3 linked regions of the Methylotuvimicrobium sp. KM2 genome follow. The protein of the gene in region 2 interacts with the protein of the main gene of each other region in a pairwise test. Links are inferred from orthologs where the notes say so. Each region holds a gene or a part of one and is shown on either strand. Other genes may lie near its edges.

The links.
Region 1: the proteins of secA (region 2) and WJM45_RS18620 interact in binary tests that used the Escherichia coli proteins (3 or more experiments, as listed by UniProt). The link is inferred for Methylotuvimicrobium sp. KM2 from one-to-one orthologs.
Region 3: the proteins of secA (region 2) and ybgC interact in binary tests that used the Escherichia coli proteins (3 or more experiments, as listed by UniProt). The link is inferred for Methylotuvimicrobium sp. KM2 from one-to-one orthologs.

What each region holds. Positions count from the first base shown.
Region 1 is NZ_CP150634.1:4,418,879-4,421,945, reverse strand. Bases 12-2,919 are described here. They hold WJM45_RS18620 (alkaline phosphatase), read left to right. Parts: upstream 12-611; coding sequence 612-2,228; downstream 2,229-2,919. Other genes in these bases: WJM45_RS18615 (inositol monophosphatase family protein), read left to right, coding at 2,258-2,919; WJM45_RS18625 (HDOD domain-containing protein), read right to left, coding at 12-45. Outside these bases: more of WJM45_RS18625, read right to left, coding at 1-11; more of WJM45_RS18615, read left to right, coding at 2,920-3,022.
Region 2 is NZ_CP150634.1:490,283-493,707, forward strand. Bases 1-3,266 are described here. They hold secA (preprotein translocase subunit SecA), read left to right. Parts: upstream 1-348; coding sequence 349-3,066; downstream 3,067-3,266. Other genes in these bases: WJM45_RS02215 (GDP-L-fucose synthase), read left to right, coding at 1-177. In the rest of the region: WJM45_RS02225 (glycogen/starch/alpha-glucan phosphorylase), read left to right, coding at 3,326-3,425. UniProt on the Escherichia coli protein: Required for protein export, interacts with the SecYEG preprotein conducting channel.
Region 3 is NZ_CP150634.1:3,405,839-3,408,733, reverse strand. Bases 62-2,797 are described here. They hold ybgC (tol-pal system-associated acyl-CoA thioesterase), read left to right. Parts: upstream 62-1,095; coding sequence 1,096-1,500; downstream 1,501-2,797. Other genes in these bases: tolA (cell envelope integrity protein TolA), read left to right, coding at 2,598-2,797; tolR (protein TolR), read left to right, coding at 2,164-2,592; tolQ (protein TolQ), read left to right, coding at 1,490-2,167; ruvB (Holliday junction branch migration DNA helicase RuvB), read left to right, coding at 62-647. In the rest of the region: more of ruvB, read left to right, coding at 1-61; more of tolA, read left to right, coding at 2,798-2,895.

The sequences.
Region 1 (3,067 bases), 3.9 Mb from region 2 along the record:
AGCCGGCAATTGCTGCGGGTCTATTTCGGAGAGAATTTTTGACATGGCGGTTTCCATGAGCTTTACCGATCGGCGAATTTATAGTATCGATAACGTTATCATAATCGATAATTCGGTGTTTGGCGTTCGTTTCTTGTTAGACTCATAAGCGTTGATTCATCGGAACGGTTAGAGCTTGGGAGCTCGTGCTGAATCTAACAATCATGCACAATATAACTTACCTGATTACTGAGAACGTTCAGCCAACTTGACTCAGGGCGCCCGCCTGGGGCCCGTTAGGCCGCGCCGAGCACTGGCGATTTTGCCGAGAATAGCCCGCCAGGGGAGCGGCAAGGATGCCGCTCGTTTTCGGAGGGCTAGGGATAGCCCTTCTGAAAACCCTCGGCAAAATCGTCAGCGCGCAGGATACAGCGGCCTCCGGGTGTCTTTTCTTTTGGATACTTTTCTTTGGACAAGCAAAGAAAAGTATCGCGGTTGCCGGTCCGCGAACCGACTCCATATAAGCGTCGCGATAGCGACACAAAACCCACTTCGGATTTCAAATAGGCTGAAGCTTATATGTAATCAGGATAACTTATTGACTAAAGCTTATTCGAATACTGGCATTTGATATGAAAAAAATTTACATTGCGATCTGTTTGCCGGGGTTATTGAGTCTAGCATTGACGGGATGTGCCTGTGTTGACCTGGCGCAATCGGAAGATGCTCGTATTAACAACGTCATTTTAGTGATCGGCGACGGCATGGGGCCGCAGCAGGTCGGCTTGTTATTGTCTTATGCCAGGCAAGCGCCGGGTAGCGTGATCCAATCGCGCAAAACCGCTTTCGACCGCATGATTGAACAGGGCGATGCCAATTTAGCCATTTCGACGACACACGCGGCCGGCACGTTAGTCACCGATTCCGCAGCTTCGGCGTCTCAATTGGCGACCGGTTATTTTGCCGGTTCGGAAATGCTGGGGCTGGATAAAGACGGCAACCGCCGCGAAACGATTGTCGAAAAAGCCAAGCGTATCGGTAAGGCTACAGGGCTGGTATCCGATACGCGCATCACGCATGCGACGCCGGCGGCATTTGCCGCGCATCAGACACATCGAAGTCTCGAAAATGAAATTGCCGAAGATTTGCTGGCTATCGGTCCGGATGTTATGTTTTCGGCGGGATGGAGTTATTGGTTGCCCGAAACCGTCAACGACAAACAATCGCAAGATTACCGATCGGCAGCGCAATTACTGGGCCGGACCGACTCGATCGCTTCGAAACGGAACGATCGAAAAAATCTATTGGCACAAGCACGGCAACAGGGCTATGAGTTGGTTTTCAATAAATCGCAATTGCAGCAAGCCCGAGACAAAACCTTAGGGTTGTTTGCCGCGTCCGAATTACCGAATGGCATTGCCGAGACCCTAGCCAAACAAGACCCGGCACGTACCGTTCCGACATTGCAGGAAATGTCGCGGCAGGCGCTGGACATCTTGTCGAAAAACGAACAAGGTTTTTTTCTGATGATCGAGGCCGGGCAGATCGATTGGGCTTCGCACGGCAACGATACCGGCACCTTATTGCACGAAATGCTTCGGATGAATGAAACGCTCGAAGCAGTGCTTGACTGGATGCAGGGGCGAGACGATACCTTATTGATCGTCACGGCCGATCATGAAACCGGCGGCTTCGGCTTTAGTTATTCGGCGGCCGATTTACCCGAGCCCCGCTCGCTTCCTGGTGCGTATTTTCAAGAAGGCAGGCAGTTTCAACCGTCCTTTAATTACGGCAATCCTGAAGTGTTGGATAGATTGTATGCACAGCAGTTGAGTTACTATGAGCTGTTCAAGCGCTTCGAGTCCTTACCGAAGGCGCAACAGACGCCGGCTAGGTTGGTCGAGATGGTTAATCTTTATACCGAATTCAAAATCGATGAAAGACAAGCCGAGCGTATTTTGGCGACTGAAAAAAACCGCTATTACCAGCCAAACCACAAATCATTGAGTTTGAAGCGCGTGCCTATGATGGGCTTTAACAGCGCGTTTTTTGCTTATCCGGCAGGCAATCGTCAAAATCTGCTTGCGCGAGAAGTTGCCGAACAACAGCACGCGGTCTGGGCCACCGGCACGCACACCTCGACTCCGGTGTATGTATTTATGCAAGGGCCTAGGCAGGTTTTACAACCTTTTGAAAAAATTCTGCATCATACTGAGATAGGCCGCCTTGCCGCCGATGCTTTACAATAAACGGCTTTAATTCATTTCTAAGGCCGATAATGTCTATTTCTACAAGCGATCTTGAGCGGGTTATCCGCGAAGCCGGTTCCATTGCATTGAATCATTTCAAAGCTTTGAAGCATATAGAAATTACTAAAAAAGCGCCCCGCGATTTCGTTACCGAAGCCGATGTCGCGGTTGAAGCGTTTTTGAAGAAGGAGTTGACCGGGCGCTATCCGCAATTCGGTTTTTGGGGCGAGGAAAGCGGTAAGACCGAAAACCAAAGCAGTCGTTGGGTTGTCGATCCGATCGACGGCACGCATTCGTTTTCGAAAGGCCAGTATTTTTGGTCGCTCAGCGTGGCGCTCGAAATTGAGGGTGAAATGGAATTCGGCGCGGTTTATGCGCCGGCGTTCGACGATTATTATTGGGCGCAAAAAGGGCAAGGCGCATACAAGAATGGCGAGCGTATTCATGTGTCTTCGGAAACCAACTTGGCCGATGCGATGGTCAGCACGGGTTTTGCGTGTTTGCGAAGTTATTTGACAGACAATAACTTGGCGCGCTTTTGCCGGATAGCGCAAGTGACGGCCGGGCAGCGTCGACTGGGGTCGGCGGCGTTGGATTTGTGTTTGGTTGCGGATGCTCAGGTCGATGCGTTTTGGGAGCAAGAATTGAACCTTTATGATGTCGCGGCGGGCGCATTGATCGCGAAGGAAGCGGGTGCAACCGTGACCGACTTCAAGGGTAATCCCGGTATTTTTCCGAAACAGATTTTGGTCACGAACGGCAAGGTTTTGGATCAGATTTTGCCGTTGATGTAAGGTATCGGCAATTTCCAGGATAGGGTTGCCCGGGGGCGATAATCA
Region 2 (3,425 bases):
GGGTTCAAAGGCAAGTTGAGCTTCGATGCGACCAAGCCGGACGGGACGCCCCGTAAGCTGATGGATGTATCGCGGCTCAGATCGTTGGGCTGGGAATATCGTATCGGTTTAGAGGAAGGTTTAACCGATGCTTACCGATGGTTTGTCGATCATATCGGGCAGGCTAGGATACAGTGATGAATGCCTCTTCTTGATCGTTAAGGTTTAACAATCCAGCCTTTGATATACGGCAATATCTGAAGTCGATGCGTAGAAGCTATAAGAGCTTTTAACTGTAACTAATGGGGTAGAAGGTATATAATCCGAAACTTTTAAATAGTTATTACTCAATTCTCACCGGAAAAAAGCATGGTTGGTAAGCTGGTTAAATTTATTGTAGGTAGTCGCAATGACCGACTGGTCAAAAAGAAAAGGAAGCTGGTCAAAAAAATTAATGCGCTCGCTTCCGATTATGAAAAATTATCCGATGGCGAATTAAAAGCCAAGACTCAAGAGTTCCGTGATCGTCTCAAGCGGGGCGAAAAGTTGGATGATTTGATCCCGGAAGCCTTTGCAACGGTAAGGGAAGCCTCCGCTCGGGTATTCGGCATGCGTCATTACGATGTGCAGCTTATCGGGGGTATGGTTCTTAATGACGGCAAGATTGCCGAAATGAAGACCGGCGAGGGAAAAACCTTGATGGCGACCTTGGCGGCTTATCTTAATGCTTTGCCGGGGCGCGGAGTGCATGTTGTCACGGTCAACGATTATCTGGCGGCTCGCGACGCGCAATGGATGGGGCGCGTATACGAGTTTTTAGGTTTGACGACCGGCGTTATCGTTAGTCGCATGGATAGCGCGGAGAGACGGACCGCTTACGCCGCCGATATCACCTACGGTACCAACAACGAGTTCGGCTTCGACTATTTGCGCGACAACATGGCTTTCAGCTTGGCGCAAAAAGTTCAAAGGGATTTAGCATTTGCGATCGTCGACGAGGTGGATTCGATTTTAATCGACGAGGCGCGCACGCCATTGATTATTTCCGGACCGACCGAGGAAAGCACTGATATTTATATCAAAGCCAACGAGATCGTGCCCTTTTTGACCAAACAAGAAAAAGAAGATGGTCCGGGCGATTTCTTTGTCGACGAGAAAACCCGGCAGATTTATTTGACCGAGGAAGGTCATGAGCGCGTCGAACAATTGATGACCGAACATGGCTTGATGGTCGATGGCGGTAGTCTTTACGATGCGTCTAATATTCGGCTGATGCATTACCTCAATGCGTCGTTGCGCGCCCATCATTTATTTCAAAAAGACGTCGATTATATTGTCGCGAACAATGAAGTCATGATCGTCGATGAATTTACCGGGCGCATTATGCAGGGGCGGCGTTGGTCTGAAGGTCTGCATCAGGCCATCGAAGCCAAAGAACGCGTGACGATACAAAATGAAAATCAAACGCTGGCCTCGATTACATTCCAAAATTATTTCCGCCTCTATGAAAAGCTGTCCGGGATGACCGGAACAGCCGATACCGAAGCTTTTGAATTGAACAAGATTTACGGTCTTGAAGTAGTCGTCATTCCGACCCATCGCCCGATGATTCGTAAAGACATGGGCGATTTGGTTTATTTGACGGCTCGTGAAAAATACCAGGCCATTGCTCAAGACATCAAAAGTTGCGTCGAACGCGGCCAGCCGGTTTTGGTCGGAACGACATCGATCGAAAACTCCGAGATCATTTCCGCATTACTTACCAAGGAAAATATTAAGCACGAAGTATTGAATGCCAAACAGCATGAACGCGAAGCGCATATTATCGAACAGGCCGGTATGCCGGGCGCGGTAACGATTGCAACCAATATGGCCGGGCGAGGTACCGACATCGTGTTGGGCGGTAATCTTGATGCGGAATTGGCGGCGCTGGGCGAGGAGGCCTCAGAAGAAGATCGGGAAAAAGTTCGCGGAGCATGGCTCGATCGTCATCAACAAGTCATTGCCAGCGGCGGCTTGCATGTAATCGGTTCCGAGCGTCACGAATCGCGGCGTATCGACAATCAGCTACGGGGGCGCTCGGGGCGGCAAGGCGACCCGGGCTCTACAAGATTCTACTTATCGCTCGAAGATCCGTTAATGCGTATTTTTGCCTCCGACCGCGTTGCAGGCTTGATGCAAAAATTGGGCATGGGTGATGGCGAGGCGATCGAGCACCCTTGGGTCACTCGTTCGATTGAAAACGCTCAACGAAAAGTCGAAAGCCGGAATTTCGACATACGTAAACAAATCTTGGCTTACGATGATGTCGCTAACGATCAGCGCAAAGTGATCTATGCGCAACGCAACGAGCTTATGGCTGCGGAAGATATTTCCGATATCATGAGCGAAATCCGCAAGGATGTGGTTAATAATGTCATTACGCAATACATTCCGCCAAAAACAATGGAAGAGCAGTGGGATACCAAAGGTCTGGAAGATCATCTTTTGCAAGAATTTAATGCCGATATACCGGTCAGGCAAATGCTGGAGGATGACAAAAGACTTAATGAAGCCTCGTTGCGTGAGCGGATTGTCGAGTTGGTCGAGCAAAACTATAAGGAAAAAGAACTCAAGATTGAACCTAAAGTATTGCGGCATTTCGAGAAATCGGTGATGTTGCAAGTCTTGGACAATAGTTGGAAGGAACATTTGGCGGCGATGGATCATTTGCGTCAGGGCATTCATTTTAGAGGTTATGCGCAAAAAGATCCGAAGCAAGAATATAAGCGTGAAGCTTTCGAAATGTTTACCAGTTTGCTGGATCACATCAAGTACGAAGTGATTGGTATCCTTGCGAAGGTTCAAGTGACTCAGGAAGAGGATGTTCAGGCGATAGATGAAATGAGACAAGCGCCCAAGGAAATGCATTACGAGCATGCCGAGGCGGAGCCGATAGCGGCCCCGGTCGAGGATGCGCCGCCGATGGAGCCGGAAAAACCTGTCGATCAGCCGTTTGTTAGAAATGAGCGTAAGGTAGGCCGTAACGACCCTTGTCCATGCGGGTCGGGAAAAAAATATAAGCAATGCCATGGGCGTATCAGTTAGATGCTCCCTTCGAGTGTTTCTAGTTGGTGAGCGGCAAGTCAATGCATAGTCGTGCATTTGTGAACTGGTGCTACTGAGGTGTCTTCGGCTTGCCGTCCATGGCATTTGATACCCGTTTGTCTGAATATTGTATTCAAGTAATACTGAACGCCTGTTTCTCAAGCGGATTAAGGCTTAATTTAATCGCCTTAAATCACTTGTTTAATGAAAATAAACCGATATGATTGATATGTACGAACAATCCGAAGAGCCATCAAAAATGCCTAGCACTATTTTCAAAAAAAGTAAGCCGGACCCAACGATAACCAAACTCCCAAGTTTGTCGTTGGATAAGGATCATTTGATTACCGATTTCAAGC
Region 3 (2,895 bases), 2.9 Mb from region 2 along the record:
TGGAGGACTATCAAATCGATATCATGATCGGCGAGGGTCCGGCGGCTCGGTCGATCAAGCTTGATCTGCCGCCGTTCACGCTGGTCGGCGCGACGACGAGAGCAGGGCTTTTGACATCGCCCTTGCGCGACCGTTTCGGCATCGTGCAGCGGCTCGAATTTTATACGGTCGAGGAATTGGCCGCCATTGTGACGCGTTCGGCAAATTTACTGAAAATTGCAATCGAATCGGCAGGTGCTCATGAAATCGCACGCCGTTCGAGGGGAACTCCGCGTATTGCCAATCGATTGTTGCGGCGTGTGCGCGATTTCGCCGAAGTCAAAGGCGACGGCAAGGTTTCCGAACAAATCGCCGGCGAAGCGCTGGCGATGCTCAAGGTCGATAATAACGGCTTTGATGCGTTGGATAGAAAATTGCTTAGAACGATGATCGACAATTTTGCCGGAGGCCCGGTAGGGCTAGATACATTGGCGGCCGCGATCAGCGAAGAGCGAGGCACGATCGAGGATGTGTTGGAGCCGTATTTATTACAGCAAGGCTTTATCATGCGTACGCCCAGAGGGCGAGTCGTAACGCAGAACGCTTATTTGCATTTCGGCTTGCAGCCGCCGGTGCAAATGGGTGTGACCGACGAGTTGTTTACTTGAGAGGAAAGGTGAAAGGTGAAAGGTGAAAGGTGAAAGGTGAAAGGTGAAAGGTGAAAGGTGAAAGGTGAAAGGTGAAAGGTGAAAGGTGAAAGGTGAAAGGTGAAAGGTGAAAGGTGAAAGGTGAAAGGTGAAAGGTGAAAGGTGAAAGGTGAAAGGTGAAAGGTGAAAGGTGAAAGGTGAAAGGTGAAAGGTGAAAGGTGAAAGGTGAAAGGTGAAAGGTGAAAGGTGAAAGGTGAAAGGTGAAAGGTGAAAGGTGAAAGGTGAAAGGTGAAAGGTGAAAGGTGAAAGGTGAAAGGTGAAAGGTGAAATCGGCGCTTGACAAGCGGGTAAAATCCTGCATCATTTCACTGTTCACTGTTCACTGTTCACTGTTCACTGTTCACTGTTCACTGTTCACCGCTCTTGTTCATGCTTTTGCATCTCAAATAGTCCCTAAACAATCATCCCTATGCAAACATTCAATTGGCCCGTTCGGGTTTATTATGAGGATACCGATGCCGGAGGCGTCGTTTTCTATGCGAATTATTTGAAGTTTTTCGAGCGGGCGCGAACCGAAATGCTGCGCTCAATGGGGTTCGAGCAAGATCGCTTGATCGACGAGCAAGGCATTATTTTCGTTGTACGCTCGGTTCAGATCGACTATTTGATGCCCGCGCGCTTTAACGAACAAATAAATGTCAGCGCCATAGTGACTTTAGCTAAAAAAGCCAGTCTAATATTCGAGCAAACCATTACCCGAGGAAGCGATGTGTTATGTACCGGTACGGTGCGTATCGCTTGCTTGGATTCCAAAAACATGAGGCCTAAAGCCATACCTGACATTTTATTAGAGCCATTACATAATGAATGCTGATTTATCCTTGTTTCATTTAATTAAAGAAGCCAGTTTTATTGTTCAACTGGTGATGTTGATCTTAGTTGTCGCGTCAGTTGTTTCTTGGACTTATATTTTTTCGAAAACTAGGGAACTTGCTAAAGCGGCCGATATTGCGGATGAATTTGAAGAGGAGTTTTGGTCGGGTGTCGAGCTTAGCGATCTATATAAAAGATTGACCGATGCCGATTTCGAACCGGAAGGTATCGAGAAAATTTTTCTGGCGGGCTACCGAGAGTATTCGAGAATGCGGCAAAAAGCCGGTATTGATCCCGAAGTTCAAGTCGAGAATGCGCAGCGCGCGATGAAGATCGAGTTAAACCGCGAGCTGGAAAGACTCGACGAACATTTGCCTTTTTTGGCGACGGTCGGATCGATTAGCCCGTATGTCGGTTTATTCGGAACGGTTTGGGGAATCATGAATTCATTTCGTTCATTGGGTAATGTGCAACAAGCAACCTTGGCTCAAGTCGCTCCGGGCATCGCCGAGGCATTGATAGCCACTGCGATGGGTTTGTTTGCCGCTATTCCTGCTGTAATTGCCTATAACCGTTTTGCCAGTCGTTTGGATCGTTTGATCGGGCGGTATGAACTCTTTATCGATGAATTTGTCGTTTTATTGCAAAGGCAGGCGCACAGTCAATGAGCAGTAGACAATCAGGCCGCAGAAAGCCTAAAGCCGAGATCAATGTCGTTCCTTACATCGACGTGACTTTGGTGTTGTTGATTATTTTCATGGTGACTGCGCCGATGCTTCAGACCGGGGTCGACGTTGATTTGCCTCAAGCGGACACCGAGACTGCCGAGCAGCAGAGCGATCCGCCGGTAATCGTGTCTATCGATCGCGAAGGGCGTTTCTATGTGGATATGGCAGGACAGGAAAGTCAGGAGATGGGGACCGATGAAATGACAGCCACGGTTGCCGATGTGCTTAGGGATAAACCGGCAATACAAGTATTTATTCGAGGCGATCAGTTTGTCGATTATGGCAAAGTTATCAGTGCGATGGCGGCCTTAAAAAATGCGGGAGTCCCCAAAGTAGGATTAATGACGCAGCCATATCAGCATTAATACGTATGATTAGTAAGCGTAAATTAACCGGGCCTTTTATCCTGGCCCTGACTTTGCACGTTCTGCTTCTTGGCGTATTCATGTTCAGCTTCGATTCGAAATCTCCAGTGTTTGAGACAGGTCCCGCGCCCGAAATTATTGAAGCGATGGTGATCGATGAATCGTTGATTCAGGCTGAGGCGGAGCGACTGAAGACGCAGCAAAATAAGCTACTCGAGTCGCAACGCCAAATGGAAGAAGCTAAACGGCAAGAAGACGAAAAGCTTAAGCGGCAACAATTGGTCGAGCAGCAAAAAAAAATGG